DNA from 4 places in the Streptomyces sp. NPDC030245 genome. Region 4 is predicted to be linked to each of the others. Evidence: riboswitches for the same ligand, from Rfam matches in the RefSeq annotation. Region 4 holds a riboswitch; each other region holds the start of a gene.
The links. A riboswitch is a leader RNA that binds a small molecule or an ion and turns the genes downstream of it on or off. The one in region 4 is predicted to bind cyclic di-AMP.
Positions count from the first base shown of each region.

Region 1: linked by a shared signal. The riboswitch ahead of ACZ4Z4_RS28815 (C40 family peptidase) and the one ahead of ACZ4Z4_RS09240 (M23 family metallopeptidase) in region 4 are both predicted to bind cyclic di-AMP.
Region 2: linked by a shared signal. The riboswitch ahead of ACZ4Z4_RS33005 (C40 family peptidase) and the one ahead of ACZ4Z4_RS09240 (M23 family metallopeptidase) in region 4 are both predicted to bind cyclic di-AMP.
Region 3: linked by a shared signal. The riboswitch ahead of ACZ4Z4_RS14340 (transglycosylase family protein) and the one ahead of ACZ4Z4_RS09240 (M23 family metallopeptidase) in region 4 are both predicted to bind cyclic di-AMP.

Region 1 covers NZ_JBVICF010000011.1:314,427-321,864, forward strand. Annotated here, with positions in the region: gene ACZ4Z4_RS28795 (cobalamin B12-binding domain-containing protein) at 1-141, opposite strand, end outside; gene ACZ4Z4_RS28800 (lipase family alpha/beta hydrolase) at 566-1,510, shown strand; gene ACZ4Z4_RS28805 (M23 family metallopeptidase) at 1,739-3,178, shown strand; gene pcrA (DNA helicase PcrA) at 3,205-5,682, opposite strand; cyclic di-AMP (ydaO/yuaA leader) riboswitch at 5,950-6,105, shown strand; gene ACZ4Z4_RS28815 (C40 family peptidase) at 6,114-7,340, shown strand.
Region 2 covers NZ_JBVICF010000015.1:13,551-20,988, forward strand. Annotated here, with positions in the region: gene ACZ4Z4_RS32995 (ATP-dependent Clp protease proteolytic subunit) at 1-553, shown strand, start outside; gene ACZ4Z4_RS33000 (hypothetical protein) at 561-869, shown strand; cyclic di-AMP (ydaO/yuaA leader) riboswitch at 1,228-1,404, shown strand; gene ACZ4Z4_RS33005 (C40 family peptidase) at 1,408-1,881, shown strand; gene ACZ4Z4_RS33010 (ATP-binding protein) at 1,925-2,377, opposite strand; gene ACZ4Z4_RS33015 (helix-turn-helix domain-containing protein) at 2,650-3,513, shown strand; gene ACZ4Z4_RS33020 (DUF397 domain-containing protein) at 3,523-3,747, shown strand; gene ACZ4Z4_RS33025 (8-amino-7-oxononanoate synthase) at 3,780-4,997, opposite strand; gene bioB (biotin synthase BioB) at 5,118-6,320, shown strand; gene ACZ4Z4_RS33035 (adenosylmethionine--8-amino-7-oxononanoate transaminase) at 6,313-7,438, shown strand, end outside.
Region 3 covers NZ_JBVICF010000004.1:519,830-527,267, forward strand. Annotated here, with positions in the region: gene ACZ4Z4_RS14325 (SCO5717 family growth-regulating ATPase) at 1-407, shown strand, start outside; gene ACZ4Z4_RS14330 (cytochrome P450 family protein) at 660-1,991, shown strand; gene ACZ4Z4_RS14335 (LysM peptidoglycan-binding domain-containing protein) at 2,111-3,187, shown strand; cyclic di-AMP (ydaO/yuaA leader) riboswitch at 3,383-3,530, shown strand; partial or broken gene ACZ4Z4_RS14340 (transglycosylase family protein) at 3,536-3,931, shown strand; partial or broken gene ACZ4Z4_RS14345 (LysM peptidoglycan-binding domain-containing protein) at 4,055-4,258, shown strand; gene eno (phosphopyruvate hydratase) at 4,576-5,871, shown strand; gene ACZ4Z4_RS14355 (FtsB family cell division protein) at 5,987-6,466, shown strand; gene ACZ4Z4_RS14360 (DUF501 domain-containing protein) at 6,509-7,048, shown strand; gene ACZ4Z4_RS14365 (Ppx/GppA phosphatase family protein) at 7,045-7,438, shown strand, end outside.
Region 4 covers NZ_JBVICF010000003.1:148,134-155,571, reverse strand. Annotated here, with positions in the region: gene ACZ4Z4_RS09255 (bifunctional acetate--CoA ligase family protein/GNAT family N-acetyltransferase) at 1-2,517, opposite strand, end outside; gene ACZ4Z4_RS09250 (HPr family phosphocarrier protein) at 2,669-2,950, shown strand; gene ACZ4Z4_RS09245 (GntR family transcriptional regulator) at 3,067-3,753, opposite strand; gene ACZ4Z4_RS09240 (M23 family metallopeptidase) at 3,970-4,782, opposite strand; cyclic di-AMP (ydaO/yuaA leader) riboswitch at 4,795-4,957, opposite strand; gene ACZ4Z4_RS09235 (M16 family metallopeptidase) at 5,153-6,538, opposite strand; gene ACZ4Z4_RS09230 (M16 family metallopeptidase) at 6,535-7,438, opposite strand, start outside.

The sequences.
Region 1 (7,438 bases), on a different contig from region 4:
GGGCGTCTGGTGCAGCCCGGTGTAGATGACCTCCATACCGGCGTCGCGCAACGCCCGCGCGATCACCTTGGCCCCGCGATCGTGCCCGTCGAGCCCCGGCTTGGCGACCACCACGCGGATCGGCCCGGCTGCCACACCCATCACTGCCTCCATGTACCGATATCCGTAACCGACAACAGTCTGTCCCGGCACAGATACCCCGCGCCGCACCGGCCGGGGAAGTGAACGAACGTTATCCCCAGCATCGCGCAAGCGGCAGTTTCACGGTGGAGAGGGAGGGGGAAATCACACGTGGGACACGTTCGCTGCGCGCCCGTCCGTAACCCAGGGGTTCACGCTCCGCATCCGGACCAGGCGCGAGGGGAGCCGCAACGAGACGCCGGGCCACCGCGCCGGCAGCCGCACGGCGTGGTGACACCGCGCATCGGCGATGCAACGGGGGCAAGGAGTCACCGCAGAGCGGTGGCCGGGATCGCCATCGCACAGCCGACTCCTCGACCACGACTCCCCCTAGGGCACACGGGGGACAGAGCCTCCCTTCCGTGCGCCAAACGGGAGGTCGACGATGCCGGTCACCAAGGCTCACGCGGGGGCGCGCCCCTTTCGCCCGCTCGGTTCGCTGCTGCCGAAAATCCTCGGCCTGACCCCACTCCCGGCCCTCCCGTCTCTTCCATCCCTCCCGTCTCTCCCGTTTCTCCCCGCCCTGCCGGCCAAAGTGGCCGGGCTCTCCGTGGCCCTGCTGAAGGCGACCGCCCTGGAGCTGACGATCCTCGCGGGCCACGTGCTCCTCTACCCCTCCGGCATCGCCCAGGAGCGCAGGCCGGCCCCGGTCCAGCCACCCCCCGGCGCTCCCCGCCTGCCCCCGGACGGCAGGCCTCCGGTCCTACTCCTGCACGGCTTCATCGACAACCGCTCCGTCTTCGTACTGCTGCGCCGCGCGCTCTCCCAGCACGGCCGCCGGGTGGAGACCCTCAACTACTCCCCGCTGACCTGCGACATCCGCGTCGCCGCCGAATTACTCGGCCGCCACATCGAGGAGATCTGCGAGCGCACGGGACACGCCCGGGTCGACATCGTCGGACACAGCCTCGGCGGCCTGATCGCCCGCTATTACGTACAGCGGCTCGACGGTGACGCACGCGTGCGCACGCTGGTCACGCTCGGCACCCCGCACGCCGGCACCCGCGTCGTGCCGCTCGCCGACGCCCACCCGATCGTCCGGCAGATGCGTCCCGGCTCCGACGTGATCCAGGAACTCAAGGAGCCCGCACAGGGCTGCCGCACGCAGTTCGTGAGTTTCTGGAGCGACCTGGACCAGATCATGGACCCGCTGGAGACGGCCTGCGTCGACCACCCCGACCTGCTCGCGCAGAACGTCCGCGTGACCGGCATCGGGCATCTCGCGCTGCCGGTGCACCCCGCCGTCGCGAACGGCATACGCCAGGCACTCGACCTGGCGAATCCGGGAGCCGACGCCAAGAGCGCGCCGGGCGGACTGACGGTCGCCTGAACCGGACCGACCCCATCCGTCACTCCCCACCCCGCACCCCCGCACGCCCTCACTCCTATCGAACGAACCTCGAACGCAGAGCCAAGGCTGTGCCCACAGTCCCCCGAAAGACGGCCGAATGCCCGTTTCCTGAAACCGTGAAACCTGCCGAAGATTGTCGCGCCCGTATACCGCCGGGTACAGTCGCCGCACTGCTCCGCCCCTGCTGCCGAGGCGAAAGAGAAGTTGGTGAACGATCGTCACCCGTCGGGGAGCTCGACTCCCCCGTCCTCGGCACCCGGCGCCGACCAACCGCACTACCCGACGTACGACCAACAGAGCGCCGAGCACGGCGGCTACGGCTACGACACCTACTCCACCGGCACCTTCGCCGCCACCGGTTTCGACACCGGAAGCTTCGACACCGGTACTTTCGCCACCGACCCGCTCTTCGGTGACATGCCCGGCGCCGGGCAGGACACGGGCCAGTGGGCGACCACCACGGCCACCCCGGCCCCGCCGCAGCGGACGACGCTCGCCGAGGACCCGTACGCGGCGCAGTACTACGCCGAGACGTACGACACCGGCAGTTACGACACCGCCTCCATGTGGTCGACCGGTGGCTACCAGCAACTCGCCGACATCCCCTCGCAGCAGGGCCCCGACTCCACGGGCCAGTGGGACACCACCGCCTGGGACCGGACGCCGCAGGCCGGCGAGTGGGACACGCAGACTTTCGACACGAGCGCGTACGACCCGCAAGACCGGCATGACGAGGCCTCGCCGCACGAAGCGGAGCGCTCCGACCTCGACCAGTACGCGCTCGACGCCGACGCCGAAGCCGCGTACGGGACGGACTCCGAGGCGGTCGCCGCGGATCCCGGGAGCGCCGCTCCCCGCGCGTCCCGCGCCTCCCGCGGAAAGGGTGGCGGCGCCGACGGCGGCCGCTCCAGGACCCGCCGCCGGACCCCCGCCAAACGCTCCGCCCTGTTCACCGTCGCGGTGCCCTCGGCCTGCGTGATGGGCGTCGCCGGAGTGGCCGCCGCGTCGGTGGGCAACTTCGGCGGGGACGACGAGAAGAAGGAAGCGGCAGCGTCGGCTCCGGACACCGCGCCCGTGCAGCCCGCCGCCGCCAACAACCAGCTGGACACCCAGCTGGCCAATCTCTCCGCCGACGCCGGCGACTTCGCGGACCGCGCGAGCCGCACGCAGGAACGCATCGACCTCAAGGCCGAGAAGGTGGCCGCCCAGAAGAAGGCGGCGGCCGAGGCGGCGCGCAAGGAGCGGCTGCGCCCCAAGTTCGCCCTGCCGGTGAAACAGCACGGCCTCAGCGCGCAGTACGGCCAGGCGGGCGTCAACTGGATGTCGGCGCACTCCGGCATCGACTTCCCGGTGTCGTACGGCAGCGAGGTCTTCGCCGCGACCGACGGCACGGTGACGACCAAGTGGAACAGCGCCTACGGCAACATGGCGATCGTCACCGCGAAGGACGGCACGGAGACGTGGTACTGCCACCTCTCCACGCACAAGATCTCCAGCGGTCCCGTGAAGGCGGGCGAGACCATCGCCTTCTCAGGGAACTCCGGCAACTCCACAGGACCGCACCTGCACTTCGAGGTGCGGCCCGCCGGCGGCTCGGCGATCGACCCGCTGCCGTGGCTCCGCAGCCACGGCCTCGACCCGACGTAACGTAACTCCGGCCGCCGGCCTGCCGGTCAGAGCTTTTCCACCGGCGCGTACCTCAGCAGCAGGCGCTTGGGCTTGGGCTCTCCGAAGTCCACCGTCGCCTCGGCGTTCGCACCTGTCCCCTTCACTCCGACCACGGTCCCGAGGCCGAACTGGTCGTGCGTGACCCGGTCGCCGACGGCGAGCGACACCACCGGCTTCTCCGACGCGCGGCGCGTGGCGAAGCCCTGCGCCCCGCCGGAACGCGAGCGCGAGGAGGACAGCGTCGAGGCGATGCCCGCGGCGGGCCCGGACGACGCGGGCGCGCCCATCGAACCGGTCCGCTTCCAGTCCAGGTGCGTGTCCGGGATCTCCTCGAGGAAACGCGACGGCGGGTTGTACGACGGCTGGCCCCAGGCGCTGCGCATCGAGGACCGCGTCAGATAGAGCCGCTCACGCGCGCGTGTGATGCCCACGTAGGCGAGGCGGCGCTCCTCCTCCAGCTCCTTGACCTGTCCGAGGGCGCGCATGTGCGGGAAGACGCCGTCCTCCATGCCGGTCAGGAAGACGACGGGGAATTCGAGGCCCTTGGCGGTGTGCAGGGTCATGAGTGTGATGACTCCGGAGCCGTCGTCCTCCTCGTCGGGGATCTGGTCGGAGTCGGCGACCAGGGCGACGCGCTCCAGGAAGTCGGAGAGCGTACCGGCCGGGGCGGTCCCCTCCTCGCCCTCGGCGGCCGCGCTGTTGTCCTGCTCGAACTCCAGCGCCACGGCGGCGAGCTCCTGGAGGTTCTCGATGCGCGTCTCGTCCTGCGGGTCGGTCGATGCCTGCAACTCGGCGAGGTAACCGGTGCGTTCGAGCACGGCTTCCAGGACGACGGCCGGTCCTGCGCCGGACTCGACGATGGTCCGCAGCTCCTCCATGAGCGTGTTGAAACGCTTGACGGCGTTGGTGGAGCGGGCCGCCATTCCGTACGCCTCGTCGACGCGGCGCAGGGCCTGCGGGAAGGAGATCTTCTCGCGCTGCGAGAGCGCGTCGATCATGGCTTCGGCGCGGTCACCGATGCCCCTCTTCGGCACGTTCAGGATGCGGCGCAGCGGGACCGCGTCCTCGGGGTTGGCGAGAACGCGCAGGTAGGCCAGCACATCGCGGACCTCCTTGCGCTCGTAGAAGCGGACGCCGCCGACGACCTTGTAGGGCAGGCCGACGCGGATGAAGATCTCTTCGAAGACACGGGACTGGGCGTTCGTCCGGTAGAAGATCGCGACGTCGCCGGCCTTGGCCTCGCCCGCGTCGGTGAGGCGGTCGATCTCGTCGGCGACGAACTGGGCCTCGTCGTGCTCGGTGTCGGCGACGTATCCGGTGATGCGTGCGCCCTCGCCCTGGTTGGTCCAGAGGTTCTTGGGGCGGCGGCTCTCGTTCCGCTCGATGACCGCGTTGGCGGCGGTCAGGATCGTCTGCGTGGAGCGGTAGTTCTGCTCCAGGAGGATCGTCGTCGCGTCGGTGTAGTCCTCCTCGAACTGGAGGATGTTGCGGATCGTGGCGCCGCGGAAGGCGTAGATGGACTGGTCGGCGTCGCCCACCACGCACAGCTCCGCCGGGTCGTCCCCCTCGCCTCCGGAGGGGCCGACCAGCTCGCGCACCAGCGCGTACTGCGCGTGGTTCGTGTCCTGGTACTCGTCCACCATGACGTGCCGGAAACGGCGCCTGTAGTGCTCGGCGACGTCCGGGAAGGCGCGCAGCAGGTGGACCGTCGTCATGATCAGGTCGTCGAAGTCCAGCGCGTTCGCCTCGCGGAGGCGCGACTGGTACATGGCGTAGGCCTGGGCGAGGGTCTTCTCGAAGCCGTCGGCAGCCTGACCTGCGAAGTCCTCTTCGTCAATCAGCTCGTTCTTCAGGTTCGAGATCTTGGCGCTGAACGACTTCGGCGGGAACTTCTTCGGGTCGAGGTCCAGGTCGCGGCAGACCAGGGCCATGAGGCGCTTGGAGTCCGCGGCGTCGTAGATCGAGAAGGAGGAGGTGAAGCCCAGCTTCTTGTACTCGCGGCGGAGGATGCGGACGCAGGCGCTGTGGAAGGTGGACACCCACATCGCGTTCGCCCGGGGGCCGACGAGCTGCTCGACGCGCTCCTTCATCTCGCCCGCGGCCTTGTTCGTGAAGGTGATCGCGAGGATCTGGCCGGGGTGCACGCCGCGCTCGGCGAGGAGGTACGCGATGCGGTGGGTCAGCACACGGGTCTTGCCGGAGCCGGCGCCGGCCACGATGAGCAGGGGGGAGCCGGCGTGCACGACGGCCGCGCGCTGGTTCTCGTTCAGCCCGTCGAGGAGCGACGCCGGGTCGATGACCGGGCGCGGGGCGCCGTCGCGGTAGTGCGACTCCCGGGTCATGGGCGCGTCGAACTTCCCGTCGAACAAATCGTCCGGAATGGGCTCCGGAGCGCTGTCCTCGGGCGGCGGCGGAGGCGCTTCGTCCGCGGCCCGGGAGGGCTGCAGGTCCGCCAGGAAGCTGTCATCAAAGAGGCTGCTCATCGCCTCCCGAGTCTAGGCGGCCCCACTGACAACCCGCTGCGGTTCCGGACACACCCCGGCCTTCCTACGCCTCTTCCTACGCCGCGCTCGCACGCGATCACACTCCGCTACGCCTCCACCCCCTCGCCGCCCTGCCCGCATCAAGGGCCTCGTAAAGTCACGAAAATGTATCGGGCATATCGAACATCAACCTTCACAGGAGTGACACGGGTTGGCTAGCGTGCCCGGCGGGCCACTCGCCCCCCACCGGCGAACCCCGCCGGGAACGGGTGGCCTCCGCCGAGTCCGACGTGTTCGGAGCCGGGGACCCACCAGAACCTTGGGGTGAATCGGTCCCGTACGAAGTACGGGACTGTAGGGCAGCCTTCCGAACCACCCGCCCGAACCCGACAGCTAACCCGGTAGGCGGTCTACGGAAGGAGTCGCCTCCCTTGGCGTCGCACCGCAAGCCGCGGACCCGTACAACCGGCATACGCACGGCCCCCGCCATCGGCATCACGACGGCAGCCCTCACCTCCGTCGCCCTCCTGGCACAGAGCGCGCAGGCGGCGCCCTCCGCGCCGACGAAGCCCAGCCTCGAAGAGGTCCAGAAGAAGGTCGACGAGCTCTACCAGCAGGCCGGCGTGGCCACCCAGAAGTACAACTCGGTCAAGGAGCGCACCGACAAGCAGCGCAAGAAGGTCGACCGCCTGCTCGACGACGTGGCCAGGCGCACGGATGAGCTGAACGACGCACGCGAGGAGCTGGGCTCGTTCGCCGCTGCCCAGTACCGCACGGGTGCCGTCTCGGAGACGGCCGCGATGATGCTCGCCGACGACCCGCAGGGCTACTTCGACCAGAACCACCTGGCGGACCGGCTGACCTCGCGGCAGAAGAAGGCGGTCGACGACTACCAGGCGCAGCAGGCGTCGGCGACCGAGCAGCGTACGAAGGCCGCGAAGAGCCTCAAGACGCTGAGCGACTCCCGGGACGACCTCAGGACGAGCAAGCGGACCGTCCAGAAGAAGCTGGGCGACGCGCGTGAGCTCCTTTCGAAGCTGACCGCCGAGGAGAAGGCGCGGCTCGCGGAGATCGAGCGGAAGAAGAAGCAGGAGGCCAAGCGCAAGGCCGAGAAGCTGGCCCGCGAGCAGGCCGCGGAGGCGGAGCGCGAGCGGAAGGCCGAGGAGGCGGCGCAGCGGGAGAAGGAGCGGGAGGCCGACCAGGGCTCTGGTTCCGGATCCGGCTCCGGTTCTGGTTCTGGTTCCGACGCGGGCTCGGGTTCGGACTCCGGTTCCGGCTCCGGCTCCGGAAGCACCGACGGCAGCTACGCCACCAAGGCCGCGAAGGTCATCGATTTTGCGGAGGGTCAGATCGGCAAGCCGTACGTCTGGGGCGCCACCGGCCCCGACTCCTACGACTGCTCCGGACTCACCCAGGACGCCTGGAAGGCCGCGGGGATCTCCCTGCCGCGCACCACATGGGACCAGGTCAAGGTCGGCACGACCGTGAAGACCGCCGATGCCAAGCCGGGTGACCTTGTGTTCTTCTACGACGACATCAGTCACGTGGGGATCTACATCGGCAACGGCAAGATGATCCACGCCCCGAAGCCGGGCGCGAACGTCCGCGTCGAGTCGATCTATTACATGCCGATCCACAGCGTGGTACGCCCCGCTTGAGAACGAAGGCCCCTCGCAGCAGCGAGACGCCCCCTCTACGCGCGCGTGGCCCGCATCCTCCCCGGATGCGTTGTCCTGGGCCGGCGGGAGGGTTCGCC
Region 2 (7,438 bases), on a different contig from region 4:
GAAGCTCCTCGAAGAGCGGATCGTCTTCCTCGGCGCGCCCGTCGACGCCACCTCGGCGAACGACGTGATGGCGCAGTTCATGCACCTGGAGCACCAGGCGCCGGACCGCGACATCTCGCTGTACATCAACTCCCCCGGCGGCTCGTTCAGCGCGATGACCGCGATCTACGACACGATGCGGTACGTCAGCTGCGACGTGGAGACGATCTGCCTGGGCCAGGCCGCGTCGGGCGCCGCCGTCCTGCTCGCCGCGGGCACCCCCGGAAAACGGTTCGCCCTGCCCGGCGCGCGCGTTCTGATCCACCAGCCGGCCGTCTCCGAACCGATCCACGGCCAGGCCACGGACCTGGCGATCCAGGCCGACGAACTTCTGCGCACCAGGCGGCAGTTGGAGGAGATGCTCGTACGGCACACGGGGCAGAGTCCGGAGCGGATCACCGCGGACGTCGAACGGGACAAGATCTTCGACGCGCCCGCGGCCCTGGAGTACGGGCTCGTGGACGGCATCATCCCGAGCCGCAAGGCCTCGCTCGCCGCCCGCGACCCGAGGTGAGCCACCGATGCTGCCGCCCGAACTGCCGCCCCTGCCCGCCCTCACCCGCGCCGAGGCGGAGTTGATCGACCGCTATCTCGAAGTCGTCGACCTGCTCGGCCGCATCAATCCGGCCCGCACCGAGCACACCTACCGCGGTCTGCGCGCCGCCCAGGCCCTGGTCGGCCGGGCGGTCGCGCTGCGGGACGCGCTCGCCCTCATGCACCAGCGGGGCGAGACTGAGATGCACACGCCCACGCTGGTCCGGGCGCTGCGCGTCCTCGATGGCGAGCGGCGGGCGGGACGACTCACCGTGCCGCCCCCGCAAGGCTCCTGAAATTCCGTCGGGCGCCCCCGCTTCCGACGCCCGGACGTCCGGGGCGACTTCGAAACGGACCAGTCGGGCTACCCCGGACGGCGTACCCACGCGTCCTTATCCGCACGGTCCGAAGTTGCGTCCGGCGAGTACAGCAGGGGCGGAATTATGCATTCCGCTGCTGGTCGAGCGGTCGTCAGAGAGGGCGGCGGAACGCCGAATTCGGCAGTGTCCACCTGAACAGGTCAGTCGTGAGTAGCCTCACAAAACACCGTTTCGACTCGGTTTTCGGACCTGTTTCGGGTCAAGATCCCTTCCGACGACAAGCCCCCGCCACAGCGGCGGGGCGGTCCGGGCGGACGCCGAGTCCTGCCGCCACCCGGATGACCGGTCGACATCTGTGCAACGGCAGGAGTGGAGGACCCAGGTACGACGGGCCCGTCCGGGAAGTCCGGACGACGCCCTTGGGGTTAAGCCGCAGAGCACGACGCGGCCGGGCATCTTCGCCTGCCCGAACCCGACAGGTCATCCTTCACAGGCGGCTGACGAAGGGTTGCGCATGACCGCGCTGAATCATGTTCCGTCGCTGCTCAGCAGGACGGGGGCCGCATCGGCCCTCACGCTCGCCGTCGTGGGCGGCACCGTCGTGGCCCCCGGGCTCACGGCGGAGGCCGAGGCAGCGACACACGGAACGAAGGCGCTCAAGATCGCGGCGTCCAAGAAGGGCTCCCCGTACGGCTACGGGGCGGCCGGACCCAACCGGTTCGACTGCTCGGGCCTGACGCTCTACTCGTTCAAGAAGACGGGCAAGAAGCTGCCTCGCACGGCCGCCGCGCAGTACAACAAGACCAAGCACATCTCCAGGTCCCAGCGGACCCGTGGTGATCTGGTGTTCTTCCACTCCGGACGGAACGTCTACCACGTCGGGATCTACGCGGGTAACAACCGCATCTGGCACGCTCCCAAGAGGGGGACCGTGGTGCGCCTGGAGAAGATCTGGTCCAACAGCGTCTGGTACGGCAGGGTGCGCTGACCGCACCGTCCAGCGCGGCACTCGCGGGCCCCGGCCGAACCGGTCAGCGGGCGTCGTCACGCGAGCCGCGCTGGACGGGTGGCTGCCAGGGCAGCGCGATCCACACGGTCTTGCCGCCCTCGTCGGTGGGGCTGACAGAGAGCCTGCCGCCGCACTCGGCCGCCAGCCAGCGGATGATGACCATGCCGCGGCCGTTGTCCTGCTGGACGGCCGCAGGGAGCCGCTTGGGGTAGCGGGGGTGGCTGTCGGTGACACCGATGCGCAGCTGCTCGTCACGGTCGAGCTCCAGGTCCACGGTGAAGGTGGGCGACTGGCCCAGGGTGTGCTGCACGGCGTTGGTGGTGAGTTCGGAGACGATCAGCCTGATCGTGTCGGCCACCTCGGCGTCGCCGGGCAGGCCCCATTCCGCGAGCACGCGGGAGACGAATTTCCGGGCGGCGGGGACCGAGACAGGATCGCTCGGCAGGGTGACGGAGGCTTCCTGGTGGTCTGCCATGGCGACGTTGTCCCTTTCCCACCGGGACCGGTCTCCGGCTCGCGGCGGATGACTCGAGGACAGTCCCGGACTGGTGCTTCGCGCCAGCCTGCCACTCCTTGGCCGGTCACGGGTGGCGATCCACCGAGATGTGCATATATCTGTCGCTCGAAGCGGTGAACTCTGCTAAGGCAGACCGTATTTGGGCGTGAGAGCGGTACTTCCTCTAATCTCGCGTACTGCCCTGCCCCGCCGCCGGGAGATCCGACGGCTCCGTCCGAAAGGAGACGGGCATGCAGTACGGCCCCGCGGTGCGCCGTCGTCAGCTCGGCGCCGCCCTGCGCGCCCTGCGCGCTCACGCGGGACTCACCAGCAGCGAGGCCGCGGCCAAGGTCGGCTGGCACCAGTCCAAGGTGAGCCGGATCGAAACGGGCCGCAGTGGCGTGAAAGCCGCCGACGTACGGCTGCTGATGGAGGCATATCAGGTCAAGGACCCGCAGCGCAGTGAGCTGCTCATCGCGTTCGCCGGCGCCGACGATCCCGGCGCGGGGCGCCATCACTGGTGGAAGGCCTATCGCGGTCTGCTGCCCGCCACCTACCGCGATTTCATCAGCCTGGAATCACAGGCCAGCTGGGTGCGCACGCTGGAGACGTCCGTGGTTCCCGGCCTGTTGCAGACCTCCGAGTACGCCCGCGCGGTGACCCGGGCCGCGCTCGGCGAGCTGCCGCAGGAGCAGGTCGACGCGCTGGTGGAGGTCCGGCTCGCCCGGCAGGACGTGCTGCGCGCGGATCCGCCGCTGCGGCTCAGCGTGGTCATGGACGAGGCGGTGCTGCGGCGGCCGGTGGGCGGGGCGCGGGTCTTCGCGGGGCAGTTGGTCCGGTTGAGGGAGGCGTCCCACATGCCTCACGTTCGACTTCAGGTGTTGCCGTTCGCCGCAGGCGAGCATGTGGGATTGATCGGCCCTTTCGTTATTTTTTCATTTCCGGACATTGCTGATCTGGATGTGGTTGTTCTCGACCATTTGACGAGTAGCCTCTACCTCGAACGGAAAGAAGACCTCCAGGCGTACACGGAGGCCTTCAACTCCCTTCAGGTACAGGCGCTCTCACCCGAGGACTCATCGGATTTCATCGCCGGGCTATGCGACGGCGCGTAAGGAGGCACTATGACCGCAATGCCTCGGTACGTACCTTCCAGCACGAGAATTCAAGGTGCGCGGTGGCAGCGCAGCAGCTACAGCAACGGAATGAACAACTGTGTCGAGACGGCCACCCTCGACTCGGAACCGCTGACCGGCCTGCGTGCCGTGCGTGATTCCAAGAACATCGCAGGGCCAGCCCTGCTCTTCTCCCCCGGCCCCTGGGAGTCGTTCCTCAACTGCCTCCACTGAGCGGCCCAGGCCCCTTGCGGGCCCGGCACGCCTCACCTGGGTGCACTGCGGCTGATCACCCGTACCGCACCGGCGATCTGTGCGTCGGTGAGATCGGCGCGGGCGGTCAGCCGCAGCCGTGAGATGCCGTCCGGCACCGACGGCGGCCGGAAACAGCCCACGGCGTACCCCTCCGCCCGGCAGTCGGCGGCCCACCGCACGGCCTGCTCCGGTGACGGCGCGCGGACGGAGACGACGGCGGCGTCGGGGCGTACCGCGGACAGGCCTTCGGCCGTGAGGCGGCGGTACAGCTCGGCCGCGACCTCGCGGGCCCGCGTCGCCCGGCCGGGCTCGCGGCGCAGCAGGCGCAGGGCCGCGAGGGCGGCGCCGGCCGCGGCGGGCGCGAGGCCCGTGTCGAAGATGAAGGTGCGGGCGGCGTTCACCAGGTGCTCGATGACCCTGGCGGGGCCCAGGACGGCGCCGCCCTGGCTGCCGAGGGACTTCGACAGGGTGAGGGTGACCACGGTGTCGCCCGCGCCCGCCAACCCCGCCGCGTACGGGGCGCCCCGGCCGCCGTCGCCGAGCACCCCGAGTCCATGGGCGTCGTCGACGATCAGCCCCGCGCCGAATTCCCGGCAGGCGGCGGCCAGTTCCGCGAGCGGCGCCATGTCGCCGTCGACCGAGAACACCGAGTCGGTCACCAGGACGGCGGGGCCGCTGTGCGCGTCCAGCGTTTTGCGGACGGCCTCGGGGTCGGCGTGCGGCACCACCTGCGTCGTCCCGCGCGCGAGCCGGCACCCGTCGATCAGGGACGCGTGGTTGCCCGCATCGGAGACGATCAGTGAGCCGTGGGGGGCGAGCGCGGTGACGGCGGCGAGGTTCGCCGCGTAGCCGGAGGAGAAGACGAGGGCCGCCTCGGCGCCGCAGAAGGCGGCGAGCTCACGCTCCAGTTCGGCGTGCAGCTCGGTGGTTCCCGTGACGAGCCGGGAGCCGGTGGCACCGCCGCCCCAGCGCCGGGCCGCGGCGGCCGCGCCCTCGGTGACCTCGGGGTGCCGGGTCAGGCCCAGGTAGTCGTTTCCCGCCAGGTCGATGAGGCCGTCCGGGCCGGCGGGGCGCGGGCGCAGGGTGCGGACAAGGCCGGCGTCCGCGCGCAGCCGCGCCTGCTCGTCGAGCCAGCCGAACGCGTCGCGCGGTGCGCGGCCGAGGGCGCCGTCCGGCGCTCTGTCCGGCGCGGTGGACGCGCCCGTCACGGGGTGCCTGTTTGTAGACATTGCACAGACCTTAGTCGTCGTGCCACCTGGCCAGGGTGTGGCAATACCCACACCTCAAACCGTTTCTGTTGTGCGAACTCTCCTTGGCCCGGCAGGCTGCCGTGCGTAAGGATCAGCGCCATGGACCTGCTGAACACGCTGGTGGACAAGGGGCTTCGGCGCGAACTGCCGACCCGTGAAGAGGCGCTGGCCGTCCTGGCCACCTCCGACGACGAACTCCTGGACGTAGTGGCCGCCGCCGGGAAGGTGCGGCGGCAGTGGTTCGGGCGACGGGTGAAACTCAACTATCTGGTCAACCTCAAGTCGGGCCTGTGTCCCGAGGACTGCTCGTACTGTTCGCAGCGCCTCGGCTCCAAGGCCGAGATCCTGAAGTACACCTGGCTGAAGCCCGACGAGGCCTCGCAGGCCGCGGCGGCCGGGGTCGCGGGCGGCGCCAAGCGGGTCTGTCTGGTGGCGAGCGGGCGCGGCCCGACGGACCGTGACGTCGACCGGGTCGCGCAGACCATCGCGGCCGTCAAGGAGCAGAACGAGGGCGTTGAGGTCTGTGCCTGCCTCGGTCTGCTCTCGGACGGCCAGGCGGAGCGGCTGCGGGGTGCGGGCGCCGACGCGTACAACCACAACCTCAACACCTCCGAGGCGACGTACGCGGACATCACCAAGACCCACACCTACGCCGACCGCGTGGACACCGTGCAGAAGGCGCACGCGGCGGGGCTCTCCGCCTGCTCGGGGCTGATCGCGGGCATGGGCGAGCGGGACGAGGACCTCGTCGACGTCGTCTTCTCGCTGCGCGAGCTCGACCCGGACTCGGTGCCGGTGAACTTCCTGATCCCCTTCGAGGGCACGCCGCTGGCCAAGGAGTGGAACCTCACGCCGCAGCGCTGTCTGCGCATCCTCGCGATGGTCCGGTTCGTCTGCCCGGACATCGAGGTGCGCATCGCGGGCGGCCGGGAGGTGCATCTGCGCTCGATGCAGCCGCTCGCCCTGAACATCGCCAACTCCATCTTCCTGGGCGACTACCTGACCAGCGAGGGCCAGGCCGGCAAGGCCGACCTGGAGATGATCGCGGACGCCGGGTTCGAGGTCGAGGGCACGGACCAGGTGACGCTGCCGCGGCACCGCGCCGAGGCGGCGGCCGCCGCGGCCGGTGGCTGTGGCTCGCACGACGGCGGCGGGTGCGGTCCGTGCGGGAGCTCCGAGCCGGCCGCCGCGCCCGCGGCACAGACCCCGGCCGCGGACGCGACCGGTTCCGGCGAGGCGCGCACGGACCTGGTGGCGGTACGCCGCCGGGGCGCGGGAACGGACCTGGCCCCCAATGCCTGACCTCTCCACGGCGGAGCTGCTCGCCCTCGACCGGCAGCACGTCTGGCACCCCTACGGGCCGATGCCGGGCCGCCAGGAACCCCTGGTCGTCGAGTCCGCGAGCGGCGTCCGGATGCGCATGGCGGGCGGCGGCGAGCTGATCGACGGCATGTCGTCCTGGTGGTCGGCGATCCACGGGTACAACCACCCCGTGCTCAACGACGCGGTCCGCGGCCAGCTGGACCGCATGAGCCACGTCATGTTCGGCGGGCTGACGCACGAGCCCGCCGTCGCGCTCGCCAAGCGCCTCGTCGACATCACACCCGACGGTCTGGAGCACGTCTTCCTCTCCGACTCGGGTTCCGTCGCGGTCGAGGTCGCGGTCAAGATGTGCCTCCAGCACTGGCGCTCGCTCGGCCGGCCCGAGAAGCGGCGGATGCTGACGTGGCGCGGCGGCTACCACGGCGACACCTGGCAGCCGATGGCCGTGTGCGACCCCAAGGGCGGTATGCACGAGCTGTGGCAGGGGGTGCTGCCGCAGCAGGTGTTCGCCGACGCGCCGCCCGGCGGGTTCGACGCGTACGAGGAGTCGTACGCCGAGCACCTCCATGAGCTCGTCGGGCGGCACGCCGACGAACTCGCCGCGGTGATCGTCGAGCCCGTGGTGCAGGGGGCCGGTGGGATGCGGTTCCACTCCCCCGGCTACCTGCGCGCTCTTCGGGAGGCGTGCGACGCCCATGACGTGCTCCTGGTGTTCGACGAGATCGCCACGGGCTTCGGCCGTACGGGCGCGCTGTTCGCGGCCGATCACGCGGGTGTCTCCCCCGATGTGATGTGCGTCGGCAAGGCGCTGACCGGCGGCTATCTGTCGATGGCCGCGACGCTCTGCACGGCGCGGGTCGCCGACGGCATCTCGCGGGGCGAGGTGCCGGTGCTGGCGCACGGGCCGACGTTCATGGGCAATCCGCTGGCGGCGGCGGTGGCCGGCGCCTCGATCGACCTGCTGCTCGGGCAGGACTGGCCGACCGAGGTCAAGCGCATCGAGTCGGGTCTGCGGGACGGCCTGGCCGAGGCCGCCGCGCTCCCCTCGGTGCGGGAGGTCCGCGTCCTCGGGGCGATCGGTGTCGTACAGCTGGACC
Region 3 (7,438 bases), on a different contig from region 4:
TGGTGGCCGCCTTCCGGCTGGCCCTCACGCCGCGCGCCGCGGACGGGGACGCGGACGCCATGGCCTGGCTCGGCCTGCTGGCCGGGGACGAGGGGGACACGGCGGCCGCCGAGGACTGGTTCCGCAAGGCCGCCGACCGCGGGCACGCGCGGGCCGCCGGCCGCCTCGGCCACCTGCTGGCGACCCGGGTCGCGTACGAGGAGGCGCTCCCCTATCTCACGGCCGCCGCCGAGGCGGGCGAGCCCGGGACGGCCGCGCTGCTCGGCCAGGTCCACCAGCACCTGGCGGTCCACTACTTCCGCATCGCCGAAGCCGAGGGCGACCCCTCGGCCACCCGCCGCCTGAAGGGCCCCCTCCGCCCAACAGGCCCCCTCTCCACCCACCCCCCGGACCCCCACCTGGACTAGCACCTCCCGCCCCGCACACGAAATACGCCCGCCACCGCCCCGCCCAACGGGCCGGTCTCGCGGCCAGGCCTCGGTCCTGCACTTGGTCTTGCGCCTGGCGCCCAGGGCATGGAGCCCCGGGCATGGGGCCCTGGGCAGGGTTTGCCCCGCTGCCGCCCGCAGGGCCGGCCCCTCCGACCCCCGTTCCGGACCCGCGCGGGCCGGGCCGGGCCCAGGAGGAGTTCCGGCTCCTCCTGGGGATACGGTCACCGCATGCACGACCAGCCGCCCGCCACCTGCCCCGCAGGAGCCGGCCCCGTACCCGGGGCGTCCCCGCAGCCCGAGCTCTTCACCTGGGAGTTCGCCACCGACCCCTACCCCGCGTACGCCTGGCTGCGCGAGCACGAGCCCGTGAGCAGGCAGCGGCTGCCCAGTGGGGTCGAGGCATGGCTGGTCACGCGGTACGCGGATGCCCGGCAGGCCCTCGCCGACCAGCGGCTCAGCAAGAACCCGGCCCACCACGCCGAGCCCGCCCACGCCAAGGGCAAGACCGGCATTCCGGGCGAGCGCAAGGCCGAGCTGATGACGCATCTGCTCAACATCGACCCGCCGGACCACACCCGGCTGCGCCGCCTCGTCGCGAAGGCGTTCACGCCGCGCCGTGTCGCCGAGTTCGCACCGCGGGTGCAGGAGCTGACGGACCGGCTCATCGACGGGTTCGCGCAGGAGGGCACCGCCGACCTCATCCACGAGTTCGCCTTCCCCCTGCCCATCTACGCCATCTGCGACCTGCTCGGCGTCCCCCGCGAGGACCAGGACGACTTCCGCGACTGGGCGGGCATGATGATCCGACACGGCGGCGGCCCGCGCGGCGGCGTCGCGCGGTCGGTGAAGAAGATGCGCGGCTACCTCGCCGAGCTGATCCACCGCAAGCGCCTCGAACCGGGCGACGACCTCATCTCCGGCCTCATCAAGGCCTCCGACCACGGCGAGCACCTCACCGAGAACGAGGCCGCCGCGATGGCCTTCATCCTCCTCTTCGCCGGGTTCGAGACCACCGTCAACCTCATCGGCAACGGCGTGTACGCGCTGCTCACCCATCCCGAGCAGCGCGCACGGCTCCAGCGGGCGCTGGACGACGGCGACACCGGCCTCCTGGAGACCGGCATCGAGGAGCTGCTGCGGTACGACGGGCCCGTCGAGCTCGCCACCTGGCGGTTCGCGACGGAGGCGCTCAGCATCGGCGGCCAGGACATCGCGGCCGGCGACCCCGTCCTCGTCGTCCTCGCCGCCGCCGACCGCGACCCCGCCCGGTTCGCCGACCCGGACACCCTCGACCTCTCCCGCCGTGACAATCAGCACCTCGGCTACGGGCACGGAATCCACTACTGCCTCGGCGCCCCGCTCGCCCGGCTGGAGGGCCGCACCGCACTCGCGACGCTGCTGCGCCGCCTTCCCGACCTGCAATTGGCGGCCGATCCCGCGGATTTGCGGTGGCGTGGCGGGCTGATCATGCGAGGACTGCGCACGTTGCCCGTGGAGTTCACAACCGCACAGAAAACGGTGCCCGGCACACACCCCACTGACGAGCCATCAGGACTGTGATGTTCGCGTGATCTCCGCTGCATCGACTTGTGACAAGCGTTCGACTGCGGCTACGTTCACGACGACTTGAGCGCCCCGGGCGCCCAAGTCGTCGCTGAAGTCTCCCGAAAGGCACCCGCATGCTCTCCGGCAATGGCCGTCACCGACGCCCCCGCCAGGCCCCGGCCCTCATCGTCGCGGCAGGAGTCACCGGATCAGCCATCGCCATCCCACTGCTCGGCGCCACCAGCGCGAGCGCCGCCGAGACCACCACGTGGGAGAAGCTCGCCGAGTGCGAGAGCGGCGGCGCGTGGAGCGCCAACCCCGGCAACGGCTACTACGGAGGCCTCCAGCTCTCGCAGGAGACGTGGGAGGCGTACGGCGGCCTCGACTACGCGACCAGCGCCGACCAGGCGAGCCGCTCGCAGCAGATCGCCGTCGCCGAGAAGATCCTCGACGACAAGGGCACCGCGGCCTGGCCGAGCTGCGCCCCGATCGCCGGGCTCAGCCAGGACGGTGCCGCGGCGGACGTCGACCCGGGCGGCCCCGTCGCCCCCAAGCCCTCCGACGACCCGAAGGGTTCGACCGGCTCCAAGGACTCCGACAGCTCCAAGGACGCCGAGGACTCCAAGGGCTCAAAGGACTCCAAGGACTCCAAGGCTCCCGGGAAGACGGAGACGGACAAGCCGTCCGACGACCCGTCCACCGGCCGGGGGAAGTCCTCCGACGACGCGAGCGACACGCCTGCCTCCGGCGGCAGTTCACGAGAGAAGAATCACGGCGAGTCCGGCGAAAAGGGCGGCAAGGGCGGCAAGGGCGGCAAGGGCGACGCCGAAGAGGCCGACGGCAAGGGCGAGTCCGGCAAGTCGGGCCAGGAGGACACCACTTCGCCCACGTCCGAGAAGTCGACCGACCCGGCCGACGACGCCACGGACCCCAACGGCTCCTCCTCCGGCCGCCACCGCGGCGACCGCGCGGACGAGAGCGACAGCGCCGGGGACCGTCCAGGACGGCACGCCTCGCGCGGCGGCGACCGCTCCGCCAAGGTCGCCGACGGGACGTACACCGTGCGCTCCGGGGACAACCTCTCGGTCATCGCGGACGACTTCGGGGTCGACGGCGGATGGCACGAGCTCTACAGCGAGAACAAGAAGACCGTCGGAGGCGACCCGGACCTCATCCTCCCCGGTCAGAGCCTCGATGTGGGCGAAAAGTAACGGAAATTGACGATGCGTCGGCGGGCGACTTGATGTGTGTTGTCCGGTTTGGCGCGAGTGAGAGATGGGTCTCAGAAGCCCTGATCGTCTTTGAAATTCAGTGGGGAGCGTGTCTACGGTCGTGACCGCTCGCCACTGGTGAGCCCCGCCGGTCGGTACGCCGAATCCTGCCAACGGCCGGACGGGAACAGTCGTCGCTCAAGAGCGCCGTGGGCAGGAGCGGGGGACCCAAGGTAAGTGCCGGAAACGGCTAGGGGTGAAGTCGCACTCGCGAGAGAGCGACCGGGCAACCACATCGGCCCGAACCCGACAGCTCACCTCGCAGGCGTCGGTGTAGGGGATCAACTCATGCTGCTTTCCGGCAAGGGCAAGCACCGTCGTCCGTCCAAGGCCACTCGCGTCGCCACGCTCGTCGGCGTGACCGGCGCCGCCGTCGCCGCCCCGCTGATGGCGGCCGGCTCGGCCTCCGCCGCCACCACCTCCGAGTGGGACGCCGTCGCCCAGTGCGAGTCCGGCGGCAACTGGTCCATCAACACCGGCAACGGTTACTACGGCGGTGTGCAGTTCTCCGCCTCCACCTGGGCCGCGTACGGCGGTACGAAGTACGCGCCGACCGCCGACAAGGCCTCCAAGGCCCAGCAGATCGAGATCGCCGAGAAGGTCCTCGCGGGCCAGGGCAAGGGCGCCTGGCCGAGCTGCGGCGTCGGCCTCTCGGGCGCGTCGCCCAGCAGCGGCGGCTCGCAGCAGCAGGCCCCGCAGCAGCAGAGCAAGCCGCAGCCGCAGCAGACGCAGCAGCAGGCCGCTCCGCAGCAGCAGGCCGCGCCGAAGCAGGCCGCTCCCAAGCCGCAGCCGGCGCCGCAGACCGAGTCCAAGAAGACCGTCGAGACCCCGACCGGCAAGACGGTCAAGAAGGGCGACGGCGAGTACAAGGTCAAGACGGGCGACACCCTGTCGAAGATCGCCGAGGCGAAGAACGTCAAGGGCGGCTGGCAGAAGGTCTACAAGCTCAACGGCGACATCATCGACAACGCCGACATGATCTACCCGGGCCAGCAGCTCCACCTGAGCTGACCCGGCCGGTCACGGCCGTGCCTCGGCGGACGCACGGCCGTACCCCCCGTCCCCACGGGCTCCCCGCCCCGGTGCGCGTATCCCCCGTACGCACCGGGGCGGGGCCATGTCCGCACCCGTCCGCTGCGCCGCTTCCGCCCCTCCATGTTCGCTACTAGCGAGTAGAGAACATGGTCTTACGCCCTGTTTCCGGGCCATATGGCCTTTGTGCCGTCCCAGGGGACGGGCGGTCGGCTGGCCGAAGGCCCGGAGCCGGTTAGGCTCAGGAGACGCAGGGCCGAAGCGGCTCGCGTAACCGCGTCACATCCCAGAAGGAGATGCTCGTGCCGTCCATCGACGTCGTCGTAGCCCGGGAAATCCTGGACTCCCGAGGCAACCCCACGGTCGAGGTCGAGGTCGGCCTCGACGACGGCAGCACCGGTCGTGCCGCCGTTCCGTCCGGTGCCTCCACCGGTGCCTTCGAGGCCATCGAACTCCGTGACGGAGACCCCAACCGTTACATGGGCAAGGGTGTCGAGAAGGCCGTCCTCGCCGTCATCGAGCAGATCGGCCCGGAGCTCGTCGGCTACGACGCCACCGAGCAGCGCCTGATCGACCAGGCCATGTTCGACCTGGACGCCACCGACAACAAGGGCTCGCTCGGCGCCAACGCCATCCTCGGCGTCTCCCTCGCCGTCGCGCACGCCGCCTCCGAGGCCAGCGACCTGCCGCTGTTCCGCTACCTCGGCGGTCCCAACGCGCACCTGCTGCCCGTCCCGATGATGAACATCCTGAACGGCGGGTCGCACGCCGACTCGAACGTCGACATCCAGGAATTCATGATCGCCCCGATCGGCGCGGAGTCCTTCTCCGAGGCGCTGCGCTGGGGCACCGAGGTCTACCACACCCTCAAGAAGGTCCTGAAGGACAAGGGTCTGTCGACCGGCCTCGGCGACGAGGGCGGCTTCGCCCCGAACCTGGACTCCAACCGCGCCGCGCTCGACCTCATCCTGGAGGCCATCAAGCAGGCCGGTTACGTCCCCGGTGAGCAGATCGCCCTCGCCCTCGACGTCGCCGCGTCCGAGTTCTACAAGGACGGCACGTACTCCTTCGAGGGCAAGGACCGCTCGGCCGCCGAGATGACCGAGTACTACGAGGAGCTCGTCGCCTCGTACCCGCTCGTCTCCATCGAGGACCCGCTGTTCGAGGACGACTGGGCCGGCTGGAAGGTCATCACCGAGAAGCTCGGCGACAAGGTGCAGCTCGTCGGCGACGACCTGTTCGTCACCAACCCGGAGCGCCTGGCCCGCGGCATCGAGGAGAACTCGGCCAACGCCCTGCTCGTCAAGGTCAACCAGATCGGTTCGCTGACCGAGACCCTGGACGCCGTCGAGATGGCCCAGCGCAGCGGCTTCAAGTGCATGATGTCGCACCGCTCCGGCGAGACCGAGGACGTCACCATCGCCGACCTCGCCGTCGCCACCAACTGCGGCCAGATCAAGACCGGCGCCCCGGCCCGCTCCGAGCGCGTCGCCAAGTACAACCAGCTCCTGCGCATCGAGGAGATCCTCGACGACGCGGCGGTCTACGCAGGCCGCAGCGCGTTCCCGCGGTTCCGCTCTGCGGACCAGTAAGCACAGCGAGGGCTGACCTTTCGCAGCCACGTAGTTACGTACGTCCCCGCACCCGGTCCCGTACCGTGTGCGGGGACGTACGTACGTGCAGGCGCTGCGCCGGGGAGGCGGGACCATGGGCAAGGCCGGGACCAAGGACCGGTTCTCCACGGCTACCCGGCTGCGGCTGCTCGGCGAGCAGACCGCCGAGCGGGTCTACCGCTCCCAGACCAAGCGCCAGGCGCGCCGCTCCCGGCTCACCGGCCGGGCCGCCCTCCTCGCGCTCGTGCTCTGCTCGCTGGTCGTCGCGCTCGCGTACCCGATGCGGCAGTACGTCTCGCAGCGCGCCGAGATCGACGACCTGCGCAGACAGCAGGCCGAGCACCGCGAGGACGTCGAGAAGCTCCGCGACGAGAAGGCCCGCTGGCAGGACGACGCGTACGCGGAGCAGCGCATCCGCGACCGCCTGCACTACGTGATGCCGGGTGAGACCGGCTTCACGGTGATCGACCCGGCGGCGGCGCGCAGCCGCCGCACCGACCAGGGGGCGGCCGCGCGCCCCTGGTACTCGAACGTCTGGGACGGCGTCGACAAGGCCGACCGCCCCGGCGACTGACTTCCGATCCGTCCCCGACCCGTACCGACATGAAAGACAGGCATGGAAACGCCCCCGCCGAGCACCCCGCGCACCGAGCCCACCGACGCCGACGTCGAGGCCTTCAAGCAGCAGCTCGGCCGCCCGCCGCGCGGCCTGCGGGCCATCGCGCACCGCTGCCCCTGCGGACAGCCGGACGTCGTCGAGACGGCGCCGCGCCTCCCGGACGGGACGCCCTTCCCGACGACGTACTACCTGACGTGCCCGCGGGCCGCCTCCGCGATCGGCACGCTGGAGGCCAACGGCGTCATGAAGGAGATGTCGGAGCGGCTCACGACGGACGAGGAGCTGGCGAAGCAGTACCGCGCCGCGCACGAGGACTACATCGCGCGCCGTGACGCCATCGAGGTCCTGGAGGGCTTCCCGAGCGCGGGCGGCATGCCGGACCGCGTGAAGTGCCTGCACGTCCTGGTCGGGCACTCCCTGGCCGCGGGGCCCGGCGTGAACCCGCTGGGCGACGAGGCCATCGCGATGCTCCCGGAGTGGTGGGCGAAGGGCCCCTGCGTCACGCCGTGCGCCGACGCCGCCGAGGGCGCCGAGTGACCCGGGTCGCCGCCATCGACTGCGGCACGAACTCGATCCGCCTCCTGGTGGCGGACGCCGACCCGGCCACGGGCGAACTGGTCGACCTGGACCGGCGGATGACGATCGTCCGGCTCGGCCAGGGCGTGGACAGGACGGGCCGCCTCGCGCAGGAGGCCCTGGACCGCACCTTCGCGGCCTGCCGCGAGTACGCGGCCGTCATCAAGGAGCACGGCGCCGAGCGGATCCGCTTCGTCGCCACCTCCGCCTCCCGCGACGCCGAGAACCGCGACGCATTCGTCCGGGGCGTCCTGGACATCCTGGGCGTCGAGCCGGAGGTCATCTCCGGCGACCAGGAGGCCGAGTACTCCTTCACCGGCGCCACCAGGGAACTGACGGGCCGTGCCGACC
Region 4 (7,438 bases):
GGCGCCCGCGAGGCCGAACGAGAGCACCGCTCCGGCGGCCGGGTCGATGACCGCGCGCACGACGGTGTCGACGCCGCGCGGCACCATGCCCTGCACGACGGGACGCAGCTCGGCGGGGCCGCCGAAGGCGTCCGTCAACTCCTGGTAGGCGCGTCGCAGTTGCTCCTCGTCGGCGAGGTCGAGGCGCACTCCGCCGAGGTCGGCGCGGTGCCGCAAGTGGGGGGCGGTGGTCTTCAGGGCGACGGGGTAGCCGAGGGTGCGGGCGGCCTGTGCCGCCGCGTCGGGGCCGGGCGCGGGCAGGGCCTGTCGTACGCGGATGCCGTAGCGCCCGAGCAGTTCGTGGGCGTCGGCCGGGGCGAGGGTGAGTCCGCGCGGGTCGCCGTCCTTGGCCAGCAGCTCCTCGATGCGGCCGGCGGCCCCGCTCTCGTCGATGTCGTCGTACTCGGGCACCCGCCCGGGCTCGGCGGCCTCGCGCCGCCACTGCGCGTACTTGACGGCTTCGGAGAGGGCGCGGACGGCCCGCTCGGCGGCGGGGTAGGCCGGGATGCGGTACTGCTCCGCGGCGGGAGCCTGCTCCTCCGGGGTGTCCGGGGCGGCTTCCTCGGCGGGCTGCCGGCCGGTCGGCGGGGCGGGGGCGTCGGGGCGTGTGCTGGCCGCGGCGGCCAGCGCCTCGGCGAGCCCGCCGAGCTCGACGTGGACCACGGCGACGGGCTTGGCGGGGCATCCCGCGGCGGCGGCCCGCAGCTCCGTGGCCAGCGTCTCTGGGTCGGTGGCGGCCCCGTCCTCGCCGACCCAGGGGATCGCGTTGACGATCACCGCGTCGCAGCCGTCGTCCGAGAGCGCCTCGGCGAGCGCGGCGCGGAAGTCGGCCGGGGTCGCCGCCGTGGTGAGGTCGCGGGGCGGCAGCGGCCGCAGTCCGTCGGCGACGCAGGCGTCGTACGTGAGGAGGCCGAGGGACTCGGAGTTCCCGAGGATGCCCACGCGGGGCCCGGAGGGCAGCGGCTGCCCGGCGAGCAGGAGCCCCGCGTCGACCATCTCCGTGACGGTGTCGACGCGGATGACGCCCGCCTGGCGCAGCAGCGCCGAGACGGTGGCGTGCGGCAGGCGGGTGGCCTGCACGGCGTGGCCGGTCGGCGTGATGCCGCTGTGGCGGGCGCCCTGGACGACGACGAGGGGCTTGGTGGTGGCCGAACGCCGTGCGAGACGGGTGAACTTGCGCGGGTTGCCGATGGTCTCCAGGTACATCAGCGTGACGTCGGTGTCGGGGTCCTCGAACCAGTACTGGAGCAGGTCGTTGCCGGACACGTCGGCGCGGTTGCCGGATCCGACGAACGTGGAGAGGCCCGCGCCCCGCCGGTGCAGTCCGGACAGCAGGGCGATCCCGATCGCGCCGGACTGGGTGAACAGACCGATGCGCCCGCGCGCGGGTGACTGCGGGGCGAGGGAGGCGTTGAGCCGTGTCTCCGGAGAGGTGTTGATGACGCCGAAGGCGTTCGGGCCGATGATGCGCATGCCGTACGACCGGGCCTGGCGCACCAGTTCGCGCTGGCGCTCGCGGCCGAGCGGGCCGCTCTCTCCGTAGCCCGCGGAGAGGACCACGAGGCCGCGCACGCCGCGCTCCCCGCACTCGGCGACGGCCTGGGGGACGCGCTCGGCGGGCACGGCGACCACCGCGAGGTCCACGGGCTCCTCGATGGCGGCCACGGAGCGGTGCGCGGGCACACCGTCGACGCCAGCCCCCTCGGCCTCCTCTTCGAAGGCGCTGTTCACCGCGTACAGGCGCCCGGTGAAGCCGGACTCCCGGAGGTTGGCCAGCACGCTGCGGCCCACGCCGCCGGGGGCGCGGCCCACGCCGATCACCGCGACCGAGCCGGGTGTCAGGAGGCGCTGCACGGACCGTCCCTCGGCGCGCTGTTCGCGGGCGCGCTGCACGGCGAGTGAGCGGGCGGTCGGCTCCAGGTCGAACTCCAGGCGTACGACGCCGTCCTCGAAGCTGCGCTTCTGCTGGTAGCCCGCGTCCGTGAACACCTTGATCATTTTGGTGTTGGCGGGCAGCACCTCGGCGGCGAAGCGCCGGATGCCGCGCTCCCTGGCGACGGCCGCGATGTGCTCCAGGAGTGTGGAGGCGACGCCGCGGCCCTGGTGGGCGTCCTGCACGAGGAAGGCGACCTCGGCCTCGTCAGCGGGCGCGCTGGCGGCCATGCCGCGCTCGTCGATGCGGTCGTAGCGCACGGTGGCGATGAACTCACCGCCCACGGTGGCCGCGAGGCCCACCCGGTCCACCTGGTCGTGGTGGGTGAAGCGGTGCACGTCCTTGGCGGACAGCCGGGGGTAGGGCGCGAAGAAGCGGTAGTACTTCGACTCGTCCGAGACCTGTTCGTAGAAGCTGACCAGGCGGTCCGCGTCCTCGGCCGTGATGGGCCTGATCCGGGCGGTGCCTCCGTCGCGCAGCACCACATCGGCTTCCCAGTGCGACGGGTAGTCGTGCCGATCCTGCTGATCCGACGGGGTCTGCATGGGGCCAGGGTACGGGTCGCGCGGCCGTCGGGGCCGGGGCAAGCTGGGACGGGTCGAGGCAGTCGGGGCCGGACCGGGTCCGGCAGAGCACCCGTGACGGCATGAGACACTGGTCTAGACAAGTGTGAGACACCTGGAAGGGCAGCAACACATGGCTGAGCGCCGCGTCAACGTCGGCTGGGCCGAGGGCCTTCACGCCCGACCCGCCTCCATCTTCGTCCGTGCGGCCACCGCCTCCGGTGTCCCCGTGACGATCGCCAAGGCCGGCGGCGACCCGGTCAACGCCGGCTCGATGCTCGCGGTGCTCGGCCTGGGCGCCCAGGGCGGCGAGGAGATCGTGCTCGCGTCCGACGCCGAGGGCGCCGACGCCGCTCTCGACCGTCTGGCGAAGCTGGTCTCGGAGGGTCTTGAGGAGCTTCCGGAGACGGTCTAGAACACGTTTCCAGCATTACGTGGATGGGGTCACCCGGAATTACCGGGTGACCCCATTCGCGTATGCGGGCGCATGCGCTCGAAAAAATGGCTTTTCTTTTGTATACGGCACCTCCGTTAATTCCGGAGGCTCACCGTGTTTACGGCATGTTGCGAATCCCTCACACGGCCGGGCCGGCGCGCGGGGCGCAACCGGTGGGCCGCCCTCGCCCGTTCGGCGTGCGCGGCGGTGAGCGCCCTGGCCCGCTCCGGGTCCCGGCGGGCGACCGCGTCGAGGATCGCGGCATGCTCCGACCAGGACTCGCCGGGCGCCGCCGGGGTCTCCACGACGTACATCCAGGCGATCTTGTGCCGGAGCTGGGTGAGCAGCGCGCTGAGGTTGGGGCTTCCGCAGGCCTGGGCGAGCGTCTCGTGGAACCAGCCGTCCAGGGAGCGCAGATCTTCCCCTGCGCCGCCCCGTGAGCGCTCCTGGCCCAGCCTGACGAGCCCGCGCAACACCTTCAGGTGCGCGTCGGTGCGGCGCTGCGCGGCGCGCGCCGCGGCGAGCGGTTCGAGCAGCGTCCTGACCTCCAGGAGGTCGGCGGCCTCCTGCTCCGTGGGCTCGGCGACGCAGGCGCCCGCGTGCCTGCGGGTGACGACGAAGCCCTCGGCCTCCAGCGTGCGCAGGGCCTCGCGCACGGGCACCCGGGAGACGCCGTAGCGGCGTGCGAGGAGTTCCTCGGTGAGCCGGCCGCCCCTTTCGTGGACACCGGCGACGATGTCGTCCCGAATGGCCGTGCATACCGAGTGCGCGGGAACGCGCATGACCGGACCTCCGCCTTAATCCCCGCGAAACGCGGTCGACCGACGCTCATTCAGTGACTCTATTGCAGGGCGTCGGAATTCCGACGGCGGGCCGGAATTCATGGATATCTTTTGGCCAAGGGTCGTGCGAGGGCCACGCGAAAGCCCCGGCTCGGATCGAGCCGGGGCTTTCGAAGCTGTACGGGCCGTGCGTGCCGTACGGGGGGCCGCCGTCCGTCAGACGTTGACGCCGTGCGAGCGGAGGTACGCGACGGGGTCGATGTCCGAGCCGTAGTCGGCGCCGGTGCGGGCCTCGAAGTGGAGGTGCGGGCCGCTGGAGTTGCCGGTGGAACCGGAGAGGCCGATCTGCTGGCCCGGGGTGACCGTCTGGCCCACGGTGACGCTGAGGGACGACATGTGGCCGTACTGGGTGTACGTGCCGTCGTTCATCTTGATGACCACGTTGTTGCCGTAGGCGCCGCCCCAGCCGGCCTCGACGACGGTGCCGGAGCCGACCGCGTGGACCGGGGTGCCGGACGCCGCGTGGAAGTCGACGCCGGTGTGGCTGCCGGAGGACCACATGGCGCCGCCGGTCTGGTAGCCCGTGGAGACGTACGAGCCGCTGATCGGGGAGACGTAGGCGTTCAGGCGCTTGCGCTCGGCCTCGCGGGAGGCGCGCTCCTTGGCCTCGCGGGCCTCGCGCTCCTTCTTGGCCTTCGCCTTGGCCTCGGCCTCGGCCTTCCGCTTCTCCTCGGCGGCCAGCTTCCTGGCGGCCTCTTCGGCCTTCTTCGCGGCGGCGGCGTCGTCGGCGGCCTCCTGCTGCGCCGCGGCCTGCGCGTCGATGCTCGCGGCGAGCGAGCCGCCCACGGATATCGCCTGGGTGAGGCCGGTGTGCTCCATGGCCGCCTCGTCGGGGGCGGCGAGCGCCGGGGCCGCGAGGCCGCCGATGACACCGGTGGTGGTGAGCGCCGCGACACCGGCGACGTTCGCGGTGGTACGCGTCAGGCGGCTCGGACGACGGTGCTTCCCGGTGGCACGGGTGAACGCCATGTGGCGGGTGTTCCTTTCCTTCCCTCTCGCCTACCGGGTTAGCTGACGGGTTCGGAGCAGGAAGGTCTCCTACGGATCCCTCGCCTCACGGCAAGGTGCCCGATTCACCCCAGGGGACATGTGGGTCCCCGGCTCCCCTGGCTCGCGCCGTACGGGGACTCGGCGATGACTGTCCGGTGCCGCGGATGCGGCGTACTGCGCGACGAACAGCCGGGTCGACGCTAAACGGGCCGCCTTCAATCGACAAACAGAAGTCGCTTTTTGTAGCGCACGCCACACGGCAGACAGGCAACCACCATATGAATTCGGACATATGAGGACCCCGGCACCTGAAGCGGTCACCGGGGTCCCGATATGTCCTGACCGTCACTCAGCTGGTGACGACATTCACTTCGCCGAGGCCGAGGGCCCTGACGGGCTCCTCGATCTGCGCGGCGTCCCCGACCAGGATCGTCACCAGCCGGTCCGCCGGGAAGGCGTTCACGACGGCGGCGGTGGCCTCCACGGTGCCGGTGGCGGCCAGCTGCCGGTACAGCTGCGCCTGGAAGTCGTCCGGCAGGTTCTGCTCGACCTGGTCGGCGAGGGTGGCCGCCACGGAGGCCGCCATCTCGTACTTGAGCGGGGCGACGCCCACCAGGTTCTGCACGGCCACGTCGCGCTCGGCGTCCGTGAGGCCCTCGGCGGCGAGGACGCGCAGGACCTTCCACAGGTCCTCCAGCGCAGGCCCCGTGTTCGGGGTGTCGACGGAGCCGCTGATGGCGAGCATCGCGGCGCCCGAGCCGTCCGGCGCCGAACGCAGGACCTGGCTGAACGCCCGTACGCCGTAGGTGTATCCCTTCTCCTCGCGCAGGACGCGGTCGAGACGCGAGGTGAGGGTGCCGCCCAGGCAGTACGTGCCGAGGACCTGGGCCGGCCAGACGCGGTCGTGCCGGTCGGCGCCGATGCGGCCGATCAGCAGCTGCGTCTGGACCGCTCCGGGGCGGTCCACGATGACGACGCGGCCGCGGTCGTCGGCGGTCACCGGCGGCACCGGGCGCGGCTCGCCCGGGGAGCCCGTCCAGGCGCCCACCGTGTCCGCGAGGACGGCGTCCAGGTCGGTCCCCGTCAGGTCGCCGACCACGACGAGGGTGGCCGTGGCGGGGCGGACGTGCTTCTCGTAGAAGGCGCGCACCGCCGCCGAGTCGATGGCCGCGACCGTCTCCTCGGTGCCCTGGCGGGGGCGCGACATGCGCGAGGTCGCGGGGAAGAGCTCCTTGGAGAGCTCCTTGGCGGCGCGGCGCGCCGGGTTGGCGGCCTCGTGCGGGATCTCGTCGAGGCGGTTGCGGACGAGCCGCTCGATCTCGCCGTCCGCGAAGGCGGGGGCCCGCAGGGCGTCGGCGAGCAGGCCGAGCGCCTTCGGCAGCCGGGAGACCGGGACCTCCAGGGAGACGCGTACGCCGGGGTGGTCGGCGTGCGCGTCCATGGTGGCGCCGCAGCGGTCGAGCTCGGCGGCGAACTCCTCGGCGGAGTGCTTGTCGGTGCCTTCGTTGAAGGCCCTCGCCATGATCGTGGCGACACCGTCGAGGCCCTCGGGCTCGGCGTCCAGGGGCGCTTCGAGGTTGATCTCGACGGCGACGACCTGCTGGCCCGGGCGGTCGCAGCGCAGCACGGTGAGGCCGTTGGGCAGCGTGCCGCGCTCGGGCGCCGGGAAGGCCCAGGGCTTGGCGGGGCCCGCCTGGGGCTGGGGGTGGAACTGCATCGTCGCGGCCTCGGTCACTTCGCCGCCTCCTCTTCTTCCTCAGCGGCCTCTGCGCCCTCGTCGGCGGCAGTCACGGGTTCGTACACGAGCACCGCGCGGTTGTCGGGGCGCAGGCGGGCCCCCGCGACCTGCTTGACCTCTTCCGCCGTGACGTCGAGGACGCGCTGGACGGCGGTGAGGGCGAGCTGCGGGTCGCCGAACAGGACGGCGTACCGGCAGAGTTCGTCGGCGCGTCCCGCGACCGTGCCGAGCCGGTCGAGCCACTCGCGCTCCAACTGCGCCTGGGCGCGCTCCATCTCCTCCGGAGTGGGGCCCTCGGCGGCGAAGCGGGCCAGCTCCTCGTCGACGGCGGCCTCGATCACGGGGACCTCGACGTCGCCGGACGTCTTCACGTCCAGCCAGCCGAGCGAGGGCGCCCCGGCGAGGCGCAGCAGGCCGAAGCCCGCGGCGACCGCCGTGCGGTCCCGGCGCACGAGGCGGTTGTAGAGCCGGGAGGACTCGCCGCTGCCGAGGACGGTGAGGGCGATGTCGGCCGCGTCGCACGCGCGCGTGCCGTCCTCCGGGAGGCGGTAGGCGGCCATCAGGGCGCGGGCCGGGACGTCCTCCTCGACGACCTCGCGCAGCTCCTCGCCGATGCGCTCGGGCAGGGACCCGTCGCGGGGCGGCTGCTTGCCGTCGTGCCCGGGGATCGATCCGAAGTACTTCTCGATCCAGGCGAGCGTCTGCTCCGGGTCGATGTCGCCGACGACCGAGAGGACGGCGTTGTTGGGCGCGTAGTACGTGCGGAAGAACGCGCGCGCGTCGTCCAGGGTGGCCGCGTCCAGGTCGGCCATGGAGCCGATCGGCGTGTGGTGGTACGGGTGGCCCTCCGGGTACGAGAGGGCGGTCAGCTTTTCGAAGGCCGTGCCGTACGGGACG